2 regions of the Streptomyces sp. NPDC043861 genome follow, and region 1 is predicted to be linked to the other one. Evidence: predicted binding sites of a transcription regulator. Region 1 holds the regulator's gene; the other holds the start of a gene.

The links. The regulator HspR, encoded in region 1, represses chaperone genes until heat shock. The targets are predictions, from matches to a motif close to TTGAGNNNNNNNNNCTCAA.
Region 2: the regulator HspR is predicted to act here: its motif matches at 2,402-2,420, upstream of lon (endopeptidase La).

Annotation. Positions count from the first base shown of each region.
Region 1 covers NZ_JBWKDP010000003.1:571,130-575,541, reverse strand. The annotation lists gene AC068D_RS10260 (pyridoxamine 5'-phosphate oxidase family protein) at 1-47, shown strand, start outside; gene AC068D_RS10255 ((2Fe-2S)-binding protein) at 243-560, opposite strand; gene AC068D_RS10250 (hypothetical protein) at 557-805, opposite strand; gene AC068D_RS10245 (helix-turn-helix transcriptional regulator) at 936-1,958, shown strand; gene AC068D_RS10240 (heat shock protein transcriptional repressor HspR) at 2,119-2,568, opposite strand; gene dnaJ (molecular chaperone DnaJ) at 2,573-3,751, opposite strand; gene grpE (nucleotide exchange factor GrpE) at 3,791-4,412, opposite strand, start outside.
Region 2 covers NZ_JBWKDP010000009.1:291,743-296,154, reverse strand. The annotation lists gene lon (endopeptidase La) at 1-2,379, opposite strand, end outside; gene AC068D_RS22230 (GNAT family N-acetyltransferase) at 2,535-3,164, shown strand; gene AC068D_RS22225 (rhomboid-like protein) at 3,143-3,958, opposite strand; gene AC068D_RS22220 (RNA polymerase sigma factor) at 4,110-4,412, shown strand, end outside.

The DNA.
Region 1 (4,412 bases):
GGGTGGTCATCGAGATCGTGCTGACCCGCGCGATGGGCCGGGCGTAGGGCCCGGCACCCTCACCGGTGCCCGGCCCCCGGGGGCCCGTACCTTCAGTCGCCCGCAGTCCGGACCGGACCGGGGCGCCGCCACATGGCCAGGGCGTACGCGCACAGCACAGCGGCGCCATCGTGTTTCAGGTCCACGATGGCGCCGCTGTGTGGGGGAAGCACCTGAGCGATCTTGAACGACGGGGGAACCGCTCAGGCACTGCGGGGGGTGGCGGTGACGGTCTGCGGTTCGACCAGCTGGTGGTCCCGCTGGTCGAGATTGACGAAGATCATGCCGTACCGGATGGCACAGCGAACGGGTTGCGGGGCACCACGGGGCCTTCTGAGGCACCGGTACGCGCGGATCTCCTCGTCGTCGCCACGGTTGATCACGACCGGCTCGCCGAAGAGGGTGACCATCAACGAATCGCCACGATGCGGCACCGCCGTGACGAGGTCGATGAAATGCCACCCGGAGCGGTACGCGGTCGCCATCTCCCGCCGGAAGCGGGGATCCTCGGGAACCGTCATGCCGTCACGGACCCCCAACCGGTGTTCGTGGCCGGAGCGACGTCCCAGCCCGGGTCCGGCACCGCCTTCGGCGCGACTTCCCAGCCGGGGTCCGCCGGTGCGATGTCCCAGCCCGGGTCAGGCGCCGCTGAGGTCACCTGCGAACCCAGACCCCACCCGGGACCCTCGGCCGATGCCGAGACCCCCGCTGCCGCAGCAGCGAAGAGCGCGACACCGACTACGGTGCGTATGAGCTTCTTGGCCATGACCGAGCAACCTCACTTGAAGGTGATTCCTACGGCTCCCCCGCAGCCATGACGATGGCTCACTCTCCACGTTTCCACCACTGACCCAATGCATCATGTTCCTGTATTGCAAAAGCCTGGGGGTGTACACATGGGGACGGAACTGGACAATCGGGGGCACCCTCACACACATGCCGAACTGTGCGAGGCCGGCTCCCGGCTCTACGCGAGCGCCCTGCGCAGCGGACGGATATCCAGGACGGAGGTGGTTCCCGCGCCGTGCCTGATCGACCTGGACCTGCTCCGACCCGATCCGGACGACGTCCAGTGGCTCCGTCCGGTTCCCCCTTCCGCGGCCCTGGCCCAGCTCCTGCTCCCGATCGAGAGCGAAATCCAGGAGCGTAGACGCCTCACCGTCGAACTGTCCGATGCGTTCGAGCCATTCATGACCATCAGCGCCCAGGATCCGTCGACCACCCACGCGATCACGGTCCTCGAAGGGCTCTCGCGGATCAACGCCAGCCTGGACCGTGTTGTCGCGGAATGCTCCACCGAGCTGCTGACCGTCCAGCCCGGCAGCGGCCGCAGCGCGGCGACTTTCGGTGAAGCACTGCGCAGGGTGAGGCCGCTCGTCGCACGGGGCGTCCGGATGCGCACGCTCTACCAGCACACCGCGCGGCACCAGCCGATCACTCTGGCCTACCTCGAGCGCATAGGCCCCGCGGTCGAAGTGCGCACGCTGGAGGAGATCATCGACCGGCTGATCATCGTGGACCGCAAGGTCGCCTTCGTCCCTGCCAGCCGGGACCGCCAGGTCGCGCTGGAGCTGCACCACCCGGGCCTCGTCGAGTATCTGGTCGGCGTCTTCGACCAGTTCTGGATGCAGGCGATCCCGCTCGACGACCCGGTGACGTACGAGCCCAGCCTGAACGGTGTCAGCGGGGTCCAACGGGCCATAGCCAGACTCCTCGTGGAGGGCCTCGTCGACGAGGCCATCGCCCGCCGCCTCGGCATGAACGTCCGCACCTGCCGGGCGCACATCGCCAAGCTGGCCTCCTCGCTGGGCAGTGGCTCACGGGCTCAACTGGGCTATCTGATCGCCCGCTCCGGCATCCTGGACAGGGACCAGTGCGCCGCCCCCTCGTCGTCCGAGCACACCCGCAGCGGTTCCTGACGCCCGGCGCACGGCCCAGGTGCTGACGGCCTTCGTGACACCGCCGCCGGACCGGGGCCGAACGCACACCCCGGACGCGACGGCCGGCGCCGTGGCGTCACGCCAAGGGGCCGGGAGAGCTGCCCGCTCTCCCGGCCCCTTCATGCTTCCTGACGTGACGTCAGCCGTCCCGCTTCGGCCGCCACACCACCAGCGCGCTCGCCTGCTGCACATCCTGGTACGGCACCAGATCGCGCCGGTAGGACGCATGCACCTGCGCCTCGCGCTGCTGCATCGCCGCCGCCGCGCCCTCGACCGCGGCCGAGAGCTCGGCCACGCGCGCCTGGAGCGCAGCGACCTGGTTCTCCAGCTCGATGATGCGCTTGATGCCGGCGAGATTGATGCCCTCGTCCTGTGACAACGCCTGCACCTGGCGGAGCAGTTCGATGTCCCGAGCCGAGTATCGCCGGCCACGGCCGGCCGTGCGGTCCGGGGAGACCAGGCCGAGACGGTCGTACTGCCGCAGGGTCTGCGGATGCAGGCCGGAGAGCTGGGCCGCCACCGAGATGACGTACACCGGTGTCTCGTCCGTCAGCTGGTATGGATTCCGGCGTCGGCCGTCCCTCTCCATGAGGTCACGCTCCCTTCGCAGCCTGGAACAGTTCTGCCCGCGGGTCCTCGTCCGCAGTCGCCTTCCGGTACGCCTCCAGTGCCTCCCGCGCCCCGTCGCCGAGTTCGGTCGGCACCGCGACCTCGACGGTGACCAGGAGATCGCCGCGGGTGCCGTCCTTGCGCACGGCGCCCTTGCCGCGGGCCCGCATCGTACGGCCGTTGGGGGTCCCTGCGGGCAGTTTCAGCGTGACCGGGGGTCCGCCGAGCGTGGGCACCTTCACCTCTCCGCCGAGCGCGGCCTCCGTGAAGGAAACCGGCACCGTGACGGTGAGGTTGTCGCCCTTGCGGCCGAAGACCGGATGGGCGTCGACATGGACGACGACATAGAGATCACCGGCCGGGCCGCCGCGCTCGCCCGGTGCGCCCTTGCCGCGCAGCCGGATCCGCTGCCCGTCGGAGACTCCCGCCGGGATGCGGACCTGCATGGTGCGCGAGGACTTGGCGCGGCCACTGCCGTGGCAGACCTCGCAGGGGGTCTCGGCGATGAGCCCGCGGCCCTTGCAGTCCACGCACGGATCGGTCAGCGAGAACGAACCGCTGCCGCCGCGCGACACCTGGCCGGTGCCCACGCAGGTCGGGCACACCCGCGGTGTGCCGTTCTTGTCGCCGGTGCCCGAACAGGCCTTGCAGGGCTGCTGGCTGGACATCCGCAGCGGGACCGTGGCCCCGTCCACCGCCTCGGTGAAGCTGAGCGTCACCTCGGACTCGATGTCCTGGCCGCGGCGGGGCTGCGTACGCGTCCCCGCCCCGGCTCCGCGGTTGAACAGTCCGCCGAAGACGTCCCCGAGACCGCCGCCGAAGCCGCCGGCGCCGCCGCCCTGGGGCTGGGCGCCCCCGAAGAGGTCGCCCAGATCGAAGTTGAACGTGCCGCCGGCGCCAGGAGCGCCCGCCCTGAAGCCGCCGTTGCCGAAGAGCGCGCGCGCCTCGTCGTACTCCTTGCGCCTTTTGGCGTCACCGAGCACGTCGTTGGCCTCGGAGATCTCCTTGAAGCGCTCCTCGGCCGTGGCGTCACCCTTGTTGGCGTCCGGGTGGAACTCGCGGGCGAGCTTCCGGTACGCCTTCTTGATCTCCGCATCGGTGGCGTCCTTGGGGACGCCGAGAACCTTGTAGTAGTCCTTCTCCACGAAGTCCTTCGTGCTCATCGACGTCCCTCCTCTCGGACGAATGCGCAATCGGTCACGTCAGCCCTCGTCCGGGCCACCGCTCTCCTCATCTGCCGCGTGCTCTTCCTTCGGCGCCGCGGGCGCCGCACCCGGCTGGGGCTCGGCCACCGCGACCCGGGCGGGGCGGATGGTCCGTTCGCCGATCCGGTAGCCCGGCTGCAGGATCGCGACGCAGGTCGTCTCGGTGACGTCCGGTGCGTACGAGTGCATCAGGGCCTCGTGGATCGTCGGGTCGAAGGGCTCGCCCTCCTTGCCGAACTGCTGCAGTCCCATCTTGGCTGCGACGGTCTCCAGCGATTCGGCCACCGACTTGAAGCCGCCGACCAGTTCGCCGTGCTCACGGGCGCGGCCGATGTCGTCGAGAACGGGCAGCAGCTCGGTCAGTAGCTGCGCGACGGCGATCTCCTTGACCGTGATCCGGTCCCGCTCCACCCGGCGACGGTAGTTCTGGTACTCGGCCTGGATCCGCTGGAGGTCCATGGTGCGCTCGTTGAGCGCGGTACGGACCTGGTCCAGCTGGGCCGTGAGGCCCGCGGTCTGGGCCGACTGGGCTGCCGTCTGTGCTGCGTCCCCGGCCGGGGCCGCCCCCTCCTCCGCGGAGGGGGAGGCGGCCTGCGGCGCTTCGTCGGGAGAGGCGCCG
Region 2 (4,412 bases), on a different contig from region 1:
CAGGGCGATCTCCAGCACCTGGCGGACGTCCGTCACCGGGTGGACCTCCAGCTTCTCCAGGACCTCCGCCGGGACGTCGTCCAGGTCGGCCTCGTTCCGCTTGGGGATCACGACCGTCGTGGTTCCCGCCCTGTGCGCGGCAAGCAGCTTCTGCTTCAGACCTCCGATCGGGAGCACCCGCCCGGTCAGCGAGACCTCACCGGTCATCGCCACATCCGTACGGACCAGCCTGCCGGAGAGCAGCGACGCCAGCGCCGTGGTCATGGTGATGCCCGCGCTCGGGCCGTCCTTGGGGACCGCACCCGCGGGGAAGTGGATGTGCACGCCGCGGTCCTTGAGATCGGCGACCGGGAGCTCCAGCTCCGCACCGTGCGAGCGGAGGAAACTCAGCGCGATCTGCGCGGACTCCTTCATCACATCGCCGAGCTGGCCGGTGAGGGTCAGCCCCGAAGCGCCGGTCTCCGGGTCGGCCAGCGACGCCTCGACGTACAGGACGTCGCCGCCCGCACCGGTCACGGCCAGCCCCGTGGCCACACCGGGCACGGCCGTGCGGCGCTCGGCCGGGTCCTGGGCGGCCTCCGGGACGTGGTGCGGCCGGCCGATCAGCCCGCGCAGATCAGCGTCGGACACGGTGAACGGCAGTTCCCGTGCGCCGAGCTCGTGCTGGGCCGCCACCTTCCGCAGCAGCCTGGCGATCGAGCGCTCCAGGTTCCGTACGCCCGCCTCACGGGTGTACTCGCCCGCGAGCCTGCGCAGCGCGGACTCGTCGATGGCGACCTCGCCCTCCTGCAGCCCCGCCCGCTCCAGCTGGCGCGGGAGCAGGTGGTCCCGGGCGATGACGACCTTCTCGTCCTCGGTGTAGCCGTCGAGCCTGACCAGCTCCATCCGGTCGAGCAGAGCCTCGGGGATCGCTTCCAGCACATTCGCGGTGGCCAGGAAGACGACGTCGCTGAGATCGAGTTCGACCTCCAGGTAGTGGTCGCGGAAGGTGTGGTTCTGTGCCGGGTCGAGGACCTCGAGGAGCGCCGCGGCAGGGTCGCCCCGGAAGTCGGAGCCGACCTTGTCGATCTCGTCCAGGAGGACCACCGGGTTCATGGACCCGGCCTCCTTGACGGCGCGGACGATGCGGCCGGGCAGCGCACCGACGTAGGTGCGCCGATGGCCGCGGATCTCCGCCTCGTCCCGGACACCGCCGAGTGCGACACGGACGAACTTGCGCCCCATCGCGTGCGCGACGGACTCGCCGAGCGAGGTCTTGCCGACACCGGGCGGGCCGACGAGCGCGAGAACCGCGCCCCCGCGCCGCCCGCCGACCACGCCCAGCCCCCGGTCGGCGCGCCGCTTGCGCACCGCCAGGTACTCGGTGATCCGCTCCTTCACGTCGTCCAGGCCCGCGTGCTCGGCGTCCAGGACGGCCTTGGCGCCCCGGATGTCGTACGCGTCCTCCGTGCGCTCGTTCCACGGCAGTTCGAGGACCGTGTCGAGCCAGGTGCGGATCCAGGAACCCTCGGGGCTCTGGTCGCTGGAACGCTCGAGCTTGTCGACCTCCTTGAGCGCCGCCTCGCGGACCTTCTCCGGGAGGTCGGCCGCCTCGACCCGGGCGCGGTAGTCGTCGGACTCCTCGCCCTCGGACTCGCCGTTGATCTCCCGCAGCTCCTTGCGGACGGCGTCGAGCTGGCGGCGCAGCAGGAACTCCCGCTGCTGCTTGTCGACGCCCTCCTGGACGTCCTTCGCGATGGACTCCGCGACGTCCTGCTCGGCGAGGTGCTCGCGGAGCTGTTCGGTCGCCAGCTTCAGACGGGCCACCGGGTCGGCGGTGTCCAGCAGCTCCACCTTCTGGGCGGTGGTGAGGAAGGGCGAGTATCCGGAGTTGTCGGCGAGTGCCGAGATGCCGTCGATCTGCTGGACGCGGTCGGCGATCTGCCATGCGCCGCGCTTCCTCAGCCAGCTCGTGGCGAGTGCCTTGTACTCCTTGGCGAGTTCGGCCACTGCTCCGGGCAGCGGGTCGGGCACGATCTCCTCGACACGGATGCCCTCCACCCAGAGGGCCGCTCCGGGGCCGGTCGTGCCCGCGCCGATGCGCACCCGGCTGTGACCGCGGATCAGGGCGCCGGGGTCACCGTCGGACAGCCGGCCGACCTGCTCGACGGTGCCGAGCACTCCGGTCGCCGCGTAGGTTCCGTCGACGCGTGGCACGAGCAGGACCCTGGGCTTGCCGGGCTCCGATCCGGCTGCTGCCTGGGCAGCCTCCACCGCAGCCCGTACATCGGCGTCGGACAGGTCGAGCGGCACCACCATGCCGGGCAGCACGACCTCGTCGTCGAGCGGCAGCACAGGCAGAGTGAGCGCGGCGTTGTACGCGGAGGACTCAGCAGCCATGATCTCCCCTTCGGCATTCAAGTTGAGTTGTACGGACTCAATGCAGGGGGGACGGCAGATGTTCCCCCGCGGCGTTCTGCTGTGAGCGATCACGCGCGCCACGACCCACGACCAGCCGATGTAATAGCCACATGACTGACTCATCTCTTACATGCTTGATCCGGGCCTGGGTGGACGGCTGGGTCGTCTCGCGGGGTGCCGCGGAGCCGGTGGCCGTGCCCTGGGGCTTCACGATCGACGTCGGACTTCCCCGTCACACCGGCCGTGATGTCCTCACCGCCCGCGCCGAGTCCTCCGTCCACGAGGCCGCCGTGGCGTCGCGGATCCCGGGGCACTGGCTCAAGGTCTTCGAGGAGCCGGAGAAGGTCCTCGCCTGGCTGGGCCCCGACTGGACAACCGACGAGCCCGGCTTCCTGATGACGGCCGGGCTCCGTCGGACCGAGGCCGTCGTACCGTACGGACACCGGCTGCGGACATGGACACGCGGCGGGGTCACCCGGGCGCTGATCACCACGGATGACGGACGCTTTGCGGCGCGCGGCCAGATCGCCCTGGGCAGCGTGACGGGAGCCGCGGTCGTCGACCAGATCGAGACGGCCCCCGAACACCGCCGCAGGGGCCTCGGCAGCGTCATCATGTCCACGCTCCAGAACGCGGCGGTCGATCAGGGCGCCGCCGTCGGCGTGCTGGGCGGGACGACCGACGGGCGGGCACTGTACGAGTCCCTGGGGTGGCGATCGGTCGCGCCGCTGGTCAGCGTGTTCTACGACGCGAAGGCGGAGTGAGGACGGCCTGCCACCGCCCTGTCGTGCGCCCACCGTCGGACGACCGGCCAGGTCGCGATTCCGACCAGCAGGGCCAGCGGGTGGCCCCAGTTGCTGAGCGGGTCCGCGTAGGTCAGCAGGTCGCCGGTCAGCACCACCGCCACCCAGCCCAGGACCACCGCCCGCACCATCGGGGCGAACAGTCCGGTCAGCGCGCCGACGCACGCCAGCACACCGAAGCTGATGCCGTAGTCGAGGCGTTGCAGTGATGTTCCGGGCAGGTGGCCGGCCATGACGGAGATTCCGACCGGGATCTCCGTCGCGAGGGTGACCGCGGCATGACCGCCCAGGAACACGGCGGCGGCGCGCCATCCTCCGATGCGCCGCTCCAGGGCCGTGAGGACGAGGACGAATCCGACGGCGAACGCGGATGTGAGCCCGCCCGCGACCCACAGGGCGCTGGCGACGAGTACGAGCAGCGGGGTCGTGGCGAGATGCGCGACATCCGTGCTGGAGCCGCGCAGCAGGGCGGAGACGGTGGCCGGGTCCCCGTAGTCGGTGTAGAGGGAGGTGCCGAGCAGGACGAGGGTGTACCAGAACGTGAAGGGGGTGCCGGCCGGAGTGGGGAGCAGACGACCGAGCCGCAGGGCAGCGCCCTTCGCACGCGCGGGTGCCCGCCGGCCCTCCGGTGCCGGCGCCTCGGCGGATGCGCTCGGGTCCCCCGGCGCCGACGGCGGAACCGTCTGCGCGGGCGGCACCGACCGCTGGCGCGGTACACCCGCCAGCAGTTCACGTGGTTCAAGCCGGTGCACCACGCAAGGCCCCTTCTATGTCGATGTCCCACGCACAGCCCCCGAGCCCTGCCCAGCCAACGCGATCACCATGCGCCCCGTCCATGACCTGCGCCACACGACTCGGCACTCGGAACCGCGAACCGGTTGATCCCCCACGAGCGATAGAGAGTGCGTGAGACTGTTGCGCCCCACAGGGGAGGACCGGGACGACGACGCGGCGCTGCTTCGTGCCGTCGCGGGCGGGGACCCGGAAGCGCTCGCGGCGCTCTACGACCGTCACGCGGGCTGGCTGCACGCCCGCCTGACGCGGCGCTGCGCGGACCCGGAGACCGTACGGGAAGTACTGCAGGACACCTTCGTCACGGTCTGGCGCTCCGCCGGTTCGCACCGCGGCGGCGAGGCGGGCGGCTGGTTGTGGGTCATCGCGGCCCGTCGGCTCGTCGACGCCCGGCGTGCACTCGGGCGGACCGACGAA